Regions from separate parts of the Paenibacillus sp. FSL R7-0273 genome, predicted to be linked through region 3. Evidence: predicted binding sites of a transcription regulator. Region 3 holds the regulator's gene; each other region holds the start of a gene.
What was found. The regulator Rex, encoded in region 3, represses fermentation and respiration genes when NADH is low (regulators of the CRP and FNR family bind a similar motif). The targets are predictions, from matches to a motif close to TTGTGAAATATTTCACAA.
Positions count from the first base shown of each region.

Region 1: a site for Rex is predicted at 2,297-2,314, ahead of R70723_RS31125 (cytochrome ubiquinol oxidase subunit I). Genes of this name have one in related genera too.
Region 2: a site for Rex is predicted at 2,532-2,549, ahead of R70723_RS08935 (flavocytochrome c). Genes of this name have one in related genera too.
Region 4: a site for Rex is predicted at 2,127-2,144, ahead of R70723_RS29680 (formate/nitrite transporter family protein). Genes of this name have one in related genera too.

Region 1 is NZ_CP009283.1:7,245,208-7,249,679, forward strand. Features, by position in the region: gene cydB (cytochrome d ubiquinol oxidase subunit II) at 1-790, opposite strand, end outside; gene R70723_RS31125 (cytochrome ubiquinol oxidase subunit I) at 777-2,183, opposite strand; gene R70723_RS31130 (cold-shock protein) at 2,407-2,637, opposite strand; gene R70723_RS31135 (cold-shock protein) at 2,856-3,056, opposite strand; gene R70723_RS31140 (S1C family serine protease) at 3,457-4,472, opposite strand, start outside.
Region 2 is NZ_CP009283.1:2,102,343-2,106,814, reverse strand. Features, by position in the region: gene R70723_RS08940 (NAD(P)/FAD-dependent oxidoreductase) at 1-820, shown strand, start outside; gene R70723_RS08935 (flavocytochrome c) at 952-2,514, opposite strand; gene R70723_RS08930 (DUF4367 domain-containing protein) at 2,630-3,757, opposite strand; gene R70723_RS08925 (RNA polymerase sigma factor) at 3,739-4,296, opposite strand.
Region 3 is NZ_CP009283.1:4,734,479-4,738,950, reverse strand. Features, by position in the region: gene dinG (ATP-dependent DNA helicase DinG) at 1-2,350, shown strand, start outside; gene R70723_RS20355 (redox-sensing transcriptional repressor Rex) at 2,472-3,125, shown strand; gene R70723_RS20350 (amidohydrolase) at 3,112-4,413, shown strand.
Region 4 is NZ_CP009283.1:6,895,299-6,899,770, reverse strand. Features, by position in the region: gene R70723_RS29690 (formate--tetrahydrofolate ligase) at 1-232, shown strand, start outside; gene R70723_RS29685 (FAD-dependent oxidoreductase) at 610-1,974, shown strand; gene R70723_RS29680 (formate/nitrite transporter family protein) at 2,247-3,077, shown strand; gene R70723_RS29675 (molybdopterin-containing oxidoreductase family protein) at 3,459-4,472, shown strand, end outside.

The DNA of each region.
Region 1 (4,472 bases), 2.5 Mb from region 3:
CCATTACGGCCCCCGTCATACCGAACGCCCAGCTGTCTTTCTTTTTGCTCATGAAATAACCGGCCAGTACAAAAGCAGCAATTCCTGCAACGACCAGAATCATCAGCACCGTCCCGCGTTGCTCGAAGATATCGGTCATGAAATAAGTCATAACAACGAAGGCTGCCAGCAATACTGCCAGCGGAATCAGCAGTGTCCGGCCCAGCTTACGGGCCCGCAATTGCAGATCGCCAACTGTGCGGAGGGTAGTGAACATCAGTCCATGCACCAGGCAGAGCATAACCACTGTAATACCCGCTACTACTGTATAAGGATTAACGATATCGAAGAATCCGGCATACATCTGCATGTCGCCGTCAATCGGCAGCCCCTTGATGAAGCTTGCGAAGACAACAGCCAGCAGGAACGGCGGCAGGAAGCTGCCGAAGAAAATGCAGACATCCCAGGTTTTTTTCCAGGCTTGTGAATCCCGTTTGCCTCTGAATTCAAAGGCGACACCGCGGGCAATCAGCGCCAGCAGCGCGAACACGAACGGAATATAGAATCCGCTGAACAAGGTCGCATACCAGTTCGGGAAGGCGGCGAACATCGCACCGGCTCCCGTCAGCAGCCATACTTCGTTAGCATCCCAGAACGGCCCGATTGAATTGATCAGCAGCCGGCGCTCTGTATCATTTTTGGCCAGAATCTGCGTTTCCATGCCTACTCCAAAGTCGAAGCCCTCAAGGAAGAAGAAACCGATAAAAAGAACCGCAATCAGCACAAACCATAATTCATTAAGAGAAAGCATGCGTGGTTCCCTCCTTGCTATACGGGTCATGGTCAACGCCGTGATCGTTATCCATGTGATAAGGTCCCTTTTTGATCACTTTAATGAACAATCCAACCAGAACGACACCCAGAACAGCATAAATTGCGTTAAATGTAATAACCGAGAACAGAACAGAGCCTGCAGAAACGTTAGGCGATACACTGTCTTCCGTCGTCATCAGGCCAAATACAGTCCAAGGCTGACGTCCGATTTCTGTCATAATCCAGCCTGCCGTATTTGCAATAGGCGGAAGCAGGAGACCCCAGAACATAAAGCGCAGGAACCAGGTGTTCGGCCGCTCCATCTTTTTACGCCACATCAGGTACATCGCATATAATCCAAACACAACCATTAAAGAGCCGGCGGCAACCATGATCCGGAAGCTCCAGAACGTGGTCCGCACAGGCGGAATATAATTACCGGGTCCATATGCCTCTTCATATTCAGCCTGCAGCGTATTCATCCCTTTAACTTCACCGGAGAACTTGCTGTAGGACAGGAAGCTGAGCATATATGGAATTTTAATCTCGGCAGAATTCACCTTGTTGACCGGATCGATAAAAGCAGACACCGTCCATGCTGCAGGATCGCCGCTATCCTCCCATAGTCCTTCGGAAGCCGCCATCTTCATCGGCTGTGTCTCCACCAGATACTGCGCCTGGGCATGACCGGCAACAGCTACACCGACAGAGGATACGATCCCGACGATGGCTGCGATCTCAAAGGATTTTCTGAAGAACTGGACATCCTGCTTCTTGAGCATTTTATAAGCACTGATCCCGGTTACCAGGAATGCGCCTGTTGCATAAGCAGCCAGCAGGGTATGCGGCAATTCAACAAGCAGCTGTCCGTTAGTAATCAGAGCCAGAAAATCATTCATTTCAGCCCGTCCGTTATTGATTTCGAACCCGACCGGATGCTGCATGAACGAGTTGGCCGTGAGAATCCAGAACGCCGACAGCGTTGTTCCCAGCGCCACCATCCAGATGGACAGCAAATGAATCTTCTTGGATACTTTATCCCAGCCGAAGATCCAGATTCCGATAAAGGTCGATTCCAGGAAGAAGGCAAGCAGCGCTTCAATAGCCAGCGGTGCCCCGAACACATCACCGACAAAACGGGAATAGTCCGACCAGTTCATTCCGAACTGAAACTCCTGTAGAATTCCTGTTACTACCCCAACTGCAAAGTTAATCAGGAAAAGCTTCCCCCAAAACTGTGCCATTCTTTTGTACTCTTCGTTGCCCTTTCTGACATACATTGTCTCCATAATCGCGATCATCAGAGCCAGGCCAATCGATACCGGTACAAAGAAATAATGAAAGATCGTCGTCGACGCAAACTGTATGCGCGACAGCATTACTATATCCATATTTCTCCCCTTCCTTCTCCCCATTCAATACGTCTATTCTGTCAAAAATGCAAAAATTAAAGTGTGACATATGTCACACTTTTCAGCTTGTTTCACGCTAATTTTCAATAAATTTGTGACAAATATCACAATGTTACGCTTAGAAAACAAAAAAAATAAGACGGTTTCACCGTCTTGGATTTGTTCATCATTCTATTGTAGGTTGACTTATATAAGGTGATGGTTAGGTAATGGAAATACCCTTCTTCAGTGATTTCAGATCGCCGTTGGAATTCACCAGCTGCGGCAGCATCTTCATATTACGAGCCATCGGTGCATGACAGAGGGGGCAAGAAGGCGCATGTTCAAATGCGAAATTGTCCCTCATCCATCCATTACAATCATCATTGGTACAGGCCCAAATTGCGGTATTCTCTTCCGGTACTTCCTCGACAGGCTTCTTCCGGTAGTTCATTGCCGTTCCTCCCTTCCTTATATGCCACATGCCTGAACAACAAGTAAAAAAGCATCTGACGATGCCCTTACAGGTTGCTGACTGACAAATCCTTTATTACAGAACGTGTGCCCAGCGTATTCTGCTAGATCAGGGTGACTAGACAAGGTTGAGCTTACATCTGATCTTATAAAAAAAGACCGCCCCGACTTACGTAAGCAGGGACGGCGCTTCTATTATTACAGTTTTACAACGTTTTCGGCTTGTGGTCCACGGTTGCCTTGAACAACGTTGAATTCAACGCGTTGGCCTTCGTCCAAAGTTTTGAATCCTTCGCCAGTGATAGCGGAGAAGTGTACGAATACGTCGCTTCCGCCTTCAACTTCGATGAATCCGAATCCTTTTTCTGCGTTGAACCATTTAACTGTACCTGTTTGCATGTGTGTTACCTCCACAAATTTAAATTAATATGTTCTTTTTATCTTCAAACAAAGAAAAAATTCACACATTGAAAAGGGTTGTATTCCATATGACAGCCCTTTTCAATACGAGAATTAGGTATCAGATGTATTAATATTCTCATGTTACCACACCAGCGGAACAAAGGCAAGCTGTTGTATCCGATTTCCTCCGTTTTTTCCCTTATAAGGTTTACTTTCCAATGTAAGGGCTCTCAGAAGGATAAAATTCTCAATTCCACAAGGACACTTATTATTACCCCGGATATTTAGCTTTGAAACGTATGAAACGGGGCCGCCCAGAAAAGTTTTTTATTCAGGACGGCCGGGCCGCTTCACTGCTTCATGACTGCCTCTTCATTATATACAGGCTATGCTGCTTTTATTCCTCCGGCTTCTCAAGAAGTTTTACAGTAGCCTGCTTCACTTCTCCGTTCCGGTAATAAGTGATCTTCAGCTCGTCACCGATCTTTGTCTGCTCATACAGATACTTGCGCAGGGACAGGGTGGAGGTAATCGGCTGATCGTTAAACCGTGTAATGACATCGTTGAACTGGAGGCCTGCCTCCTCTGCCGGACCTACAGCATCGAGCACAACAACCCCTTCTTTGACTGAGGTAGGCAGATTAAGCTCCTTCACCTGATCCTCAGCAAGCGGAACATAAGGATTGTTCAAATCGACAGAATACACGCCCAGGTAGGAACGGGATATTTTGCCCTTAGCTGCCAGCTCATCTGCGGTCTGGATTACATGGTTGGCCGGAATGGCGAACCCGAGTCCTTCCACGCCGGTATCGGAGATCTTCATCGTATTGATGCCAATCACCTTGCCGTCCAGATCTACAAGCGCACCTCCGCTGTTGCCCTCGTTAATTGCGGCGTCAGTCTGGATGACCTCCTGCTCCCAGTCATACACCCCGTCCTGGTTCAGCGATACCGGAATGGTCCGCTGGGGATAGCTTATAATCCCGGAGGTCAGGCTATCCCCGAGTCCGAGCGGGTTGCCGATTGCAATCACAGTCTCCCCGAGCCGCAGCTTGGAGGAATCACCGATCTGGGCCACCGTAGTTACACCCTTAGCATCCATGGACAGCACGGCGATATCCGTAACCTTGTCTGCCCCTACCAGCGTAGCCTTGTGTGTCACACCGTCTACCGTTACTACTTCAAGCTTACCCGAGCCTTCAATGACATGGTTATTGGTAATAATAAAGGCCTTATCATCGTCTTTTTTATAGATAACTCCCGATCCCAGTGCTGACTCGTCGAGAATATTAAGTTCCTCGTTATCTTCTTTATGATTAATAATGCTCACGACTGCCGGACTCGCAAGTGCAGCTGCCTGAATAATCCGGTCATACGGATCACCGCTGCTCGCTGTAACCTTCTGCCCTACCG
Region 2 (4,472 bases), 2.6 Mb from region 3:
GCAGGAGCACGAAACGCTGACCACCCACGGATTTCATTCGGAGTTCTGGGATGCAGACATGATCGGGGCCCATTACTCCTTCTCCAAACCTGCAGCCTTGTATTCCAAGGGTGATGCCGAAACGAACCCGTTCCGGATGGTCCACAGTCTGATTGACAAGGCACATTCCGGCGGTGTCCGTATTTATGAGCATACCCGTGCTGTTCGTTATGAATACCACGCTGACGGGGTTACCTGCTATACAGACCGGGGCAGAATTTTTGCCAAAAAAGTCGTATTCGCTATGGGCTATGAGACCCAGGAGATGAAAAAGGACCGCGGTGCAGAGCTGATCAACACGTATGCCATTAAGACCCGCCCGCTGGCCAAGCTGCCTAAATGGCATGAGCAGAGCCTGATCTGGGAAACGGCCCGGCCCTATCTTTATTTCCGGACCACACCTGACGGCTGTATTATTGCCGGCGGCAAGGATGAGCAGCTTACTGACCCCGAGCGGCGCGAGGTCCGGGTGCTCTCCCAGTGCCGGCAGCTGCTGGAGGAGGTTGCGGCGCTCTTTCCGGAGGCTAAGGGTGTTGAGACTGAGTATGCCTGGGGTGCTCTTTTTGGCACCACGCGGGACGGACTCCCGTTGATAGGCCCGCACCCGGATTATCCGCATTCCTATTTCATTGAAGGCTACGGCGGCAACGGAACGGTCTACAGCTTAATTGCAGCCGAGCTGCTGGCGGATACGCTGGCCGGCCGCCACCGGCCGGAGCTTGAGCTGTTCTCGCTGACCCGGAGCTCCAAGCCGGTGCCGGAGCCTGCCGTGGAGGCTTAGCAATAAGTTATTCTTACATCTGCTACCGTCTTAAAAAACATAAAAACAGCAGGAGCCACGCTCATATGAGCCGGAACTCCTGCTGTTTGTTTTTTGTGCTGTAAAGATACGGCAGCAGAAAGCCGGATCTCTTACTGGGCCTGTACAAACTCTGCAGATTTAATACCAGCCTGGCGGCCGAAGATAATAATCTCGGCAACAGAGTTACCGCCTATGCGGTTCTCGCCGTGCAGTCCGCCCGTTACTTCACCTGCAGCGAACAAACCGGCAATCGGCTGGCCGTCTTTATCCAGTACTTCAGTATTCGTGTTGATCTTCACACCGCCCATGGTATAGTGAATCCCCGGAGCGATTTTGATGGCATAGAACGGTCCTGCGGACAGATCATGATCCATCCCGGTCTTTCTGCCAAATTCGGTATCCTGTTTACCGGCAACTGCGGCGTTCCAGGTATCAAGTGTGGCCTGTAGCTTGTCAGCAGGCACCTGCATTGCTTCAGCCAAAGCCTGGACCGAATCGCCCTGGATGACAAAGCCCATCTTTTCATACTGCTCAATTGCCTTAACACGGGTTTTCACACCGGAATCAAAGACGAGATAAGCTGCTTTTTCAGGAAGGGCATTAATGGCTGCTGTTACTTTATCGCGTGTATCCAGCTCATTGGTGAACCGTGTGCCTTCATTTGAGACGAGCAGACCGCCTTCACCGCGGACAGCTTCGCCGATCAGATAGGATTTGTCCTGCTGTACTGTCGGGTGAACCTGGATCTGCTCCATATCAACGGTCGTTCCGCCCAGTGCCAGAATCATCTTGATGCCGTCGCCGGTGCTGCCAATCTGGTTAGTGGTCACATAACCCTCAAGATCCGGTCTTACTTCTGTAATCATATCCATATTGGAGCCGAAGCCGCCTGTAGTTACAACGACCGCTTTGCCTGTAATGATTTTTTCGTCCGCCTGGTTGAACAGAACCTTTACACCGTTAGCCTTGCCGTCCTGCTGAGTAATTTCCTGCACGTCAGCATTGACGAACAGCGGGATTCCCTGCTCCTGGACATTCTGCACCAGACCTTTAACCAGATACTGGCCAATGGCCGAGCCGTCTTCCGGACGGTGGGTGCGCTTCTCGTTCATGCCCCCGGTGATGGTAATATTGTTCAGCCGGATTCCGATGGAATCGAGCCAGTCAATTGCTGCAGCGGAATTGTCCACGAAGAAACGGAGCATTTCTGTATCATTGGTATCATGCCCGCCCTTCAGAGTCTGCTCATAGAACAGATCGTTTTTGTCCTCGATGCCCTGCTCCTTCTGGAACTTGGTCTCGGATGCGTTCATCCCGGAGGAGGATTTTGTTGTATTCCCGCCGGCAACCGGCATTTTCTCCAAAATAACCGGGCTCAGGCCCTTCGCCTTTGCTTCCAGCGCAGCGGTCATCCCTGCTCCGCCGGCACCGACAATGATAATGTCGTAGCTGTCTTGTAACTGATCCAGTGGTGTATAGCTGGCAACTGATGCCCCGGAAACGGCTTCTGCCCCGTTCGGTGCCTCCGTTGCGGCTGCCGCGCTGTTAGTGCTCTTATTCCCGCTTGCGTTATTTTCCGTATTAGTGCTGTTGCTGTTTCCGTTACCGCAGCCCGCGATAACCAGAATAACGGAGAGAATGAGAAGAAGAGCGGCTGCTGTTTTCTTTTTCATGTATAACCGTTGCCCCCTTGTGCATATTTTCACAATTATCATAGCCTGTGTACAGGGGCTTTGGAAGCTTACGTAATTAAAGAAAACGTTTTGTAACTAAAGTAACTGAACTTAGTTAATTTATCATACCGGCTGCAATGTGGATAACCTCATCCTTTGTCAGCTCAGCCTTCTCCTGACGAACCGACATATTATAGATGATTTGTTCTTCGGGATCAGACCAGACCATTCTATACTTATAGCCCAGATCAATCTTTTCATTGCCGGAGGGTTCGAGATAAATGAGCTGCTTGCCGCCGATATCAATATTCTCCACTTTTGTCGTTTCGGTCCACAGCAGGCTTTCTGCAAGGTCAGTATTTTCATCAACACGCGAGGCACTGATTCTCACCTGGTTCTTCCCCTTCTTGTATACCAGTGTAGAAGAATCATAAGCAATGTTTTCCGCCTTCTCCCGTTTCCAGGTCAGCCGGAAGCCGTCTCCCAGGTCAATCTCGCCTTCGCCTTCAAACTGCTTATCATCTTCAACCTTTATAAGTGAAGGCTTGATTACCGCCTCATCCAAGGTATACCCTTCCGGCATATCTCCCGGCTGCTTCACTTCCGGAGCATGGTACTTCTCTACACTGGCCATATAAGCAGAATAGTCCTTGACTATAATCGGAGGGCAGTACAAGCCAAGATGAGCTTGTTCATCCCTGTCTTCACGTTTGATAACATAAGTGGCGAACTCACCGGAATGCAGCAGCGTCTCTATGGCACTGTAGCCCTGTGAATATTTCATCTTATAAAGTTCATCTTCCTTGCTCGTCTGCGCCTGGGCCGGCCAGGGGATCAGAGGTTCATCCGGCTTCATTATCATACCGCCTGAGTTCGTTGCCGGAATAGGCTTATAGGGCAGCACCTTGTACTGAAATTGGCTTCCCTGCCGGAGTTCACCGGAATACCGGGTATAGCCGCCACCCAGCAGGACTATTATAAAAAGTGCCGCTGCCCAGCCCTGAATGGGAATCCGCAGGATTCGCTTCCGGCGCTGCATCGTTCCGGCTTCTGCCTCCAGCCTGCGCATAATGTTAGGAGTCTCTCCGGTTGGCGGAGAGATCTGCTCTTCTGCAGCGGGCAAGTCTGCGCCAAGACCGAGCGCTTTCATTACCGGTTCATGAACATCAACGGGGATCAAACCGGCAGACCGGTCCCCGTCCTTCAGAAACCGCTCCTCCGGGGTCAATTGAATCTTGTCCACAGTTGTATCTCCTTTCTCTCCAGCACCTTTTTCAGCTTGGTTCTGGTCCGTTCATATCTTTTGCGTGCAGTAGCCGTGCTGACGCCCAGAATTTCGCCGATTTCCGCAAACGATTTTTCTTCATAAATACGCAGTATCAGCAAATTCCGGTCTTCCGCACTCAGCTTCCCCAGAGAGGTTGAAACCGGTTCACTGAACAGACTGTTCTCGACTACTTGTTCTGCGCTGCTCACTTTAACCTCCTGCCGGAGAAGCTTGCGCAGCTGAAGCTGAAATTTCTGCCGCCTCAGCTGGTTCAGACAATGATGGTAAGCGATTGTGTAAAGCCATGATACGAAGCCCGCCTGCGGCTTGTATTGCCCAATATTCTGATAAGCCTTAATCAGGATATCCTGCACCGCATCCTCCGCCTCTACCCTGCTGTTCAACAGCCGGAAGCAGTAAAGATAGATCTGCTGCTGGTACAGCCTAATCACATCTGAGAACAGGCTGCCTTCCCCGGCCTGTATCCTCCTGATCTTCTCTTCTATGGAATCCACGCTGGTCTCCTTTCTTCTTTTTTTTCTGTTTCTTATAGATATAACACTTGGGCAGCTTGAGGCGTGACATTTATTTTAAAATACTAAATGAACTGTATATAAGTGTAGGAATGTACGCAGGATATTTAGGTTAAGTATATAGTATGGGATAACATCCGCCGGATTGTTGTTCCACA
Region 3 (4,472 bases):
GCTGCTGACCATTCAGCGGCTGAATGAGCTGTTCGCTGGTGAAGACAGCGATCTGGCCTGGTATTTCGACGGACTGCTGCGTGAACGGGAGATGGAGACCTTCCAGCCCGAGGGCGAGCTGACCTTTCACCGTCAGCTGGCACTGGCCGTCGGCGACTGGAATGAGCTTGCTCCGCCGCGCGAGGAGGGTTCCGGCAATCCTTTGGAGAATGTATCCTTTGAGGATTACATGGCCGAGGTAACGACCAGGCTGAAGGATACCTTACCCCAGTATGAAGCACGGGAAGCACAGGAGATTATGATTGGCGAAGTAAAGACAGCCCTTCAGGAGGAGAAGCATCTGCTGATTGAAGCGGGCACCGGCACCGGCAAATCGCTGGGCTACCTGCTGCCGGCTATTTACCATAGTGTGCGGACAGACCAGAAGGTGATGGTCAGCACCCATACTATCAATCTGCAGGATCAGCTGCGTGAGCGCGACATCCCCCTGCTGACTACTGTGGTTCCCTTTGCATTCAAAGCTGCCGTCTTTAAGGGAAGAGGGCACTATTTGTGTCTGCGCAAGTTTGAACATAAAATAAACAATAAAGACTTTGTAAGCACCAGGGAAGAATCGCTTACGGCAGCTCAGATGCTGGTCTGGCTCACCCAGACGCAGTCCGGCGACGATGAGGAGCTGAACCTCAGCGGCCGGGGCGGCGATTTCTGGGAGAGTGTTGCCAGCGATACGGATTCCTGTCTTGGCAGAGCCTGCCCCTGGTTCCGGAAATGCTACTATCACCGGGCCAAGCATGAAGCGGGCATTGCCGATGTCGTTATCACGAATCACTCCAAGCTGTTTGCTGATGTGAAGGCCGGACATCAGCTGCTGCCCGCGTATGAGCATCTTGTCATAGATGAGGCCCATCATCTGGAGGACGTGGCGGGCAAGCATCTGGGTATGCAGATGAAGTATTTCACGGTAGCCCATACCCTGACACGGCTGTATAAGGACAGCCGGAACGGACAGCTGCCGGCGCTGCGCCAGACCCTGCAGTCTTCAGGAAGCGAACAGGCCTCTGAATGGAGCGGTGTCATTGACCGGATCTATCCTGATCTGCTGACCGTTAAGGAGACATGGGATGTGCTCAGCGATAAGCTGTTCGGACTGCTGCCTGACCGCAGCGATGCGGCTGCCGGTGAAGCCGGACAGCTGGTGTCGCGGCTGCATCCCGGCAAGAAGCCAAGGGACTGGGAAGAGCTGGCGGCCCTGGAGAACACCCTGAATCTCAGCCTTAGTGATATTATCCGCAGAGGCGACAAGATGCTCAGCGAAATGCGCGATACGGACAGCCAGTCCTCCTCGGACAGTCTGGTGACTGACATCGGCGGACTGTTTAAGGACCTGGCCTCCATACGTGAGCAGATCCGCTTCTTCATGGGCCTGAATGACGAGAATATTGTGTACTGGATGGAGGGCAGTAGCAACTACCGCGGTAAATCCCTGCAGCTGTATGCTGTTCCGGTGGATGTCAGCACCCAGCTCAAAGAGCTGTTCTTCGATAAGAAGAAGAGTATAACGCTGACCTCGGCCACCCTGTCTGTAGATAAATCCTTCCAGTTCATGATAGATAATCTCGGCCTGGGAGAGGCTGTAGAGCAGGACAGGCTGATGACCGCACTGCTGCCTTCACCGTTTAATTACCGCGAGCAGGCGCTGCTTGTAATACCTCGGGATTTTCCTAGTGTGAAGGGCAGTGTAGGCGATGCCAGGTTTGTTGACCGGCTTGTGCACTCGCTTGCTGAGGCTGCAGTGGCAACCAAAGGGCGCATGCTGGTGCTGTTCACCTCCTACAAAATGCTGAGGCAGGTCTACGACCCGCTCAAGGAAGCGCTGGCTACTGAAGACATCGCAGTGCTGGGACAAGGAGTGGAGGGGGGCAGCCGCAGCAAGCTGATCCGCCGCTTCCAGGACAGCCCTGCAGCTGTTCTGCTTGGCACGAGCAGCTTCTGGGAGGGTGTGGATATTCCCGGAGATGCGCTGACCTGCCTGGCGATAGTCAGGCTGCCGTTCCAGCCGCCGAACCATCCGCTTGCAGAAGCGAAGTCGGAGCTGCTTCAGGCCCAGAAGAAGAATCCGTTCATGAAGCTGTCAGTGCCGCAGGCGGTTATCCGCTTCAAGCAGGGCTTTGGCAGGCTGGTTCGCACCGCCCAGGATCGGGGAATTGTCATTGTATATGATACCAGGGTAATAGAGTCTTATTACGGGAAGTATTTCCTGTATTCGCTGCCGGGTCCCAAGATGGAGCATATGCTGACCGACCAGATGGTTCCGAGAATCGAGGAATGGCTGGAAGGCGGTATTTCATAACCTTTTTACGTCATTATCTAATATTTGTCTAGTGCCGCAACCGCCTCCTGTGAATAGATGAGGGAGATGGTTGCGGATTTCATACACAGCAGAGTTATACTAAAATTTAGGAGGAGAAGACATGAAATCGGACAAAATATCGGAGGCTGTCGTCCGCAGGCTCCCTGTGTACCTGCGTTTCCTGAATGATCTCCAGAAGCGCGAAATTGCAACCGTTTCTTCCCAGGAGCTGGGACAGAAGCTGGATCTTAATCCGGCGCAGATCCGTAAGGATCTCGCTTATTTTGGAGATTTTGGCCGGAAGGGCATCGGCTATGATGTATCCTATCTGATCGAAAAAATCCGTCACATCCTCAAGCTGGACCAGCAGATCAACGTAGCTCTGGTCGGGGCCGGTAACCTGGGCCATGCCCTTTCGAATTACAATGCTTACCTTAAGGATACAATGAAAATTACTGCAGTATTCGACTCCTATGCACCCAAGGTGGGCCAGAAGATCAACTCCCTGACGGTTCAGCCGATGGAGGAGCTTGGACGGACCATCCGTGAGCAGGGAATCCGGATCGGCATCATAACCGTACCGGACAGCGAAGCGCAAAATGTTGCTGATATTCTGGTGGAATCGGGCATTGAGGCCATTCTTAATTTTGCGCCGGTTATTCTGAAGACACCGTCGTCCATCCGCATTCATGCGGCTGACTTTACAACGGATCTGCAGAGCCTTGCCTATTATTTGCATGACGGAAAGGAAGAAGTTAAAGATGAACAGCAATAAAACGATAATCGAGGGCGGGCGGTTTCTGGTACCCGGCTCCATTCAGCCTGTGCTGAGCGGTTATATGATGATAGAGGACGATCTGATCACTTACATAGGGGAAGATAAGCCTGCGGCCGGAGAAGGCGTCCTGACGGTCGATGGCAGCCGTCTGCTGTTCATGCCGGGACTGGTCAACACCCATGGCCATGCGGCGATGTCGCTGCTGCGCGGATATGGTGACGATATGGTGCTTCAGAGCTGGCTGCAGGAAAAGATGTGGCCGATGGAAGCGAAGTTTACTGGCGATGATGTGTACTGGGGAACCGCCTTGTCTGTGCTTGAAATGCTGAAGGGCGGAACTACAACCTTCCTGGACATGTATGATCACATGGACCGGGTGGCAGAGGTTACAGAGCAGTCTGGTATCCGCGGAGTACTTATGCGCGGCGCCATCGGCCTGTGCCCTGAGGATGTGCAGAACCAGAAGCTCGCGGAAGCTGTGGAGTTTGCGCGTAACTGGCACGGCAAAGCGGACGGCAGAATTACAGCCATGCTCTCGCCGCATGCTCCATACACCTGTCCGCCGGACTTCTTCATGAAGTTTGTACAGGCAGCCCATGATCTGGATCTGCCGATGCATACCCATATGTCCGAGACACGTCATGAAGTGGAACAGAATGTAGCAGATTACGGTCTTCGTCCGGTTGCGCATCTGGAAAAGCTGGGTATGTTCACCCGCCCTTCCCTGATTGCCCACGGCGTCCATCTGAATGATGAAGAAATTGAAATTCTGGCCAAATACAATGTCGGAGTATCTCATAATCCGGGCAGTAACCTGAAGCTGGCGAGCGGAGTTGCCCGTGTGCCTGAGCTGCTGAAGGCAGGAGTCAAGGTCTCGCTCGGCACCGACGGGGCAGCCAGCAACAACAATCTGGATATGTTTGAGGAGATGCGGCTGGCGGCACTGATCCATAAAGGGGTCAGCGGTGATCCGACGGCTGTTCCTGCACCGGAAGCGCTGCTGATGGCGACAGAATACGGGGCGGCCTCGATCTACCTGAACAATGTCGGCCGTCTGGCTGCAGGGATGAAGGCGGACTTTATTGCGATTGATATTGACCAGCCGCACCTGCTGCCGCATTCCGACCTGCTCTCACATGCTGTATATTCGGCCAGTGCAAAGGATGTAGAGCATGTCTGGGTTAACGGTAAGCAGGTTGTGAAGCACGGCCAGTGCCTGACGCTGGACGAAGAGGAAATCCGTCGGAAGGCGCAGGAAACCTTTGAAAGCCTGCTCAAGCGGTAATGTATTACGCTGCTACGGGTAATCCGTTGGCGTACAGAGTTTTATAGAGGAAAGGGAGC
Region 4 (4,472 bases), 2.2 Mb from region 3:
GCACCTTCAGGTATGCATGGCCAAAACCCCGTATTCCTTCTCTGACCAGCCGAGGCTGCTGGGTGCGCCTGAAGGCTTTACGATGGGGGTGCGTGATATAACGCTGTCGCTTGGCGCCGGCTTTGCCGTAGTAATCACAGGCAATATAGTCACGATGCCGGGCCTTCCGGCCAGACCTGCTGCCGAAGGGCTGCTGGTCGATGAGGATGGCGTGCTGCACGGCCTGGAATAGCCCAGCCGGCTGTCCAAATGAAAAAAAATTAATGCGTTCCCTGTGCCCGGCGGCTTGCCGCTGTGGTATCAGGGATTTTTTTTGGGTAAAAATAAATAGGCGCCTATCGGATACAACCGGATTCCTTACACCGCTTCTTCCTGCTGCCAGGAGACATAAACTCCGCCTGCTTGGGCAAAATAACTTAACCGGAGCAGCGTACTGCTGCAGGTAACAAACCAGAAGGTAATCCAAATTGTGAACAATGTGAGAAAAATCACAATTATACTTGTAATGTGAGAAAAATCACAATATAATCAACGTATAAAGTGAAATTAATCACATACGCAAACAAAAAATAAATAAATATGCTTGCCAATTTGGAGGAGGAAGAAATCATGAAAGTAGCAGTCATTGGATGTACCCATGCCGGAACCGCCGCAATTGTTAATACCGCACAGCTTTACCCGGACGCCGAGATTACGGTGTACGAGCGCAATGATAATATCTCTTTCCTGTCGTGCGGCATTGCCCTATATGTAGGCGGAGTAGTTAAGGACCCGCAAGGCCTGTTCTATTCGTCACCGGAAAAGCTGGCAGAGCTCGGTGTTACCACCAAGATGCGCCATGAAGTTATTAATGTAAATACTGCCGCCAAAACACTGCGCGCCCGTAACCTGGCAACCGGTGAGGAATTTAATGATACGTATGACAAGCTGATTATGACTACCGGCTCCTGGCCGATTATACCTAAGCTTGAGGGAATGGAGCTGGACGGCATCCTGCTCTCCAAGAACTATAACCACTCGAACACCATTATTGAGCGTGCCGAGCAGGTAAAAAGAATTACTGTAGTCGGCGCAGGCTACATCGGGGTCGAGCTGGTTGAAGCCTTCCAGATGAACGGCAAGCAGGTAACCCTGATTGACGGAGAGGAGCGCATCCTCAGCAAATACCTGGACGAGGAATTCACAGCTCCGATTCAAAAATCGCTCGAGGACCACGGCATCAAGCTGGCTCTCGGTGAAAAGGTAAGCTCCTTTGCCGGTGAGAATGGTAAGGTAACCAAGGTTATTACCAGCAAAGGCGAGCATGAAACCGATCTGGTCATTCTCTGCATCGGCTTCCGTCCGAACACAGAGCTGCTTAAGGGCCAGGTGGATATGCTGCCGAATGGTGCGATTATGGTCAATGATTACATGCAGACCAGCCTGCCGGATGTATTCGCTGCCGGAGACAGCTGCTCGATCCATTACAATCCGACCGGACAGCATGCGTATATTCCTCTTGCGACCAATGCGGTCCGCATGGGTACTCTGGTTGCCCGCAATCTGGTGTCGAGCACCATTCCTTATATGGGCACACAGGGAACTTCAGGCATCAAAATTTACGAGGACAATATTGCCGGTACCGGCCTGACCGAAGAAGCAGCCAAGGCAGAAGGCATGGAGGTAGAGAGCGTAATGATTACCGACAACTACCGTCCGGAATTTATGCCGACTGTTGAGGAAGTGCAGCTGAAGGTAGTGTATGCCCGCGGCACACGCCGGATTCTCGGAGCGCAGATTATGTCCAAAATGGACCTGACCCAGTCGATCAATACGGTGTCGGTCTGCATCCAGAACCGGATGACGGTAGACCAGCTGGCCTTTATCGATTTCTTCTTCCAGCCGCATTATAATAAGCCGTGGAATTTCCTGAACACTGCCGGTCTGCAGGCCCTTCCCAAGACAGTAGAACGCAAAGAGACAGTGAACGTTTAACAATCATAGCGGAATCAGCACCGGAGCCGGAAGGGCTCCGGTTTTTTGCATTTCCGGCAATGTTTTTCGCGCTGTATACATAACTCTGGATGAACTGTTACTGTGTTTTTTTTAACATTCATCTCTTTTGTGCTGTGCTAAATTTGACATGTCAGTGAAAACTTTCACTAAGCGTTTCTTGTGGTGACATTTATCACGTAAATGTGATTGGGATCACGCTACAATGAGATAAAGGAACAAATTTTAAGTAATTTTCAAAGGGGATAGGAATCATGGCATACAACAAACCGCAACAGATTGCCGAGGTAACGGTGGAGAACGGAATCAAGAAGGTTCATAACCCGCTTGCAGCCGTACTTATTCTCGGTTTTCTGGGAGGGGCATTTATTTCACTCGGATTTTTACTTGATATTCGCGTTATCGCGAATGCTCCCGCAGAATGGGGCTCTATCGCGAACTTTATCGGGGCCGCTGTTTTCCCGGTCGGACTGATTATGGTGCTGCTGGCCGGCGGGGAGCTGCTGACCGGTAATATGATGGCTGTGCCGCTGGCTTTTATAGCGAAGAAGATTTCGTTCTGGGATGTCATTAAGAACCTGGTGCTGATTACGCTCAGCAACCTTGCAGGTGCCTTGTTTGTTGCTTATTTCTTCGGTCATGTGGTCGGTCTGACGGCTGAAGGAGTTTATCTGGAGAAGCTGATTGATATGGCGGAGCATAAGATCGACGTCACCTTCGTACAGGCTTTTGTTTCGGGGATCGGCTGTAACTGGCTGGTAGCCCTTGCGGTATGGCTCTCTTACGGAGCGGATAATTTCAGCGGCAAAATCCTCGGCATCTGGTTCCCGACTATGGCGTTTGTAGCCATCGGCTTCCAGCACGTTGTAGCTAACATGTTCCTGATCCCTGCTGCTATATTTGAAGGACACTTTACCTGGCTTGATTACTTCAACAACTTCGTTCCGGTCTGGCTGGGCAATCTTACCGGGGGCGCAGTCTTTGTAGCAGCGGCTTATTATATGACTTATCTGCGCAAAGCGCCGGCAGCCGTTCAGCCGGTAGAAGGTGTAGCGGCGGCTTCCAGCGTAAAGAAGCACGCCTAGAACCCGCACTAATATAACTGCTTCAACAGTAATGGTAAGAACCATAATAGACACTGCCAGAGTTACGCTCCTCCTGCTTATGCTGCAGACAGGGGGCGGAGCCTCCGGCAGTGTCTTTTTGTATCGGACGGTAATCTATCAATGGAAAATAACACAAAATTCGCCGTGCTGATCCGACTCGGGGGAACGAAATCGGATTATCACGGCGAATAAATAGGGAGTGTTTCATATGCTCTATTACCCGGACATACTATGATCGAATCAGCCTGAATCAAGTGATTTTCTTTACGCTGGGAAGCACCCGCTATACAATGGACAAATGAGCTTTCAGATTAAATAGAATGTCAGACCTCACTTGAATGAAAAAGGAGGGCATCAGCCTTGAAGCATAGCAAGGACGGTATTTTTCCGGCGGTTTGTCCGCTGGACTGCCCTGATACCTGCGGCCTGCTGCTCCATAAGCAGGACGGCCGGATTGTAAAGGTTGAGGGAAACCCTGCACATCCGGTAACCAAGGGAGCGATCTGCAACAAGGTGCGGAACATGGCCGGACGGGTGCACCATCCGGAGCGGCTGATGCACCCGCTGCGCCGCACCGGCCCGAAGGGCAGCGGGGCTTTTGAACAGATCAGCTGGGACGAGGCAATCGCCGAGATCGCCGGCCGTTATAAGCAGCTGTCTGCCGAACACGGGCCGGAGAGTATTCTGCCGTATTATTTCTATGGAAATATGGGCGTGCTTAGCGTAGGCGGGATGGACCGCCGCTTCTTTAACAGGCTTGGCGCAAGCCGCCTGGACGCCAAGATATGTAATGCAGCCGGAACAACCGGCTGGGCGTACACGATGGGCATGGACGGGGGAGCCAGTCCTGAGGATACGGTAAACGCTGATCTGATCATCGTCTGGGGCGGCAACATTGTCAGCACCAATATGCACCAGGTTGTTTTTGCGGAGCAGGCCCGCAAACGCGGCGCAAAGATTGTTGTCATTGATGTGCACCGCAACCGGACCGCCCAGTGGGGCGACTGGTTTCTGCCGCTGTATCCGGGCACGGATGCTGCACTGGCACTTGGCCTGATGCACATTCTGTTCCGCGACGGGCTGACGGATGAAGCTTTTCTGCAAAAGTATACTTTAGGACATGAAGAGCTGCGCCAGCAGGCGCTGGGCTATCCGCCGGAGCTGGTGTCAGAGATAACCGGTGTGCCTGCGGCGGACATCGAGCAGCTGGCGAAGCTGTACGGTGAAGCCAGAGTGCCGTATATCCACATCGGCAACGGGCTGCAGCATCATGACAACGGCGGGATGAACGTCCGCAGCATTGCCTGCCTGCCCGCGTTGGTCGGTGCCTGGCTGAAGCCGGGGGGCGGGGCAATCAGGTCCAACGGCGGCTAT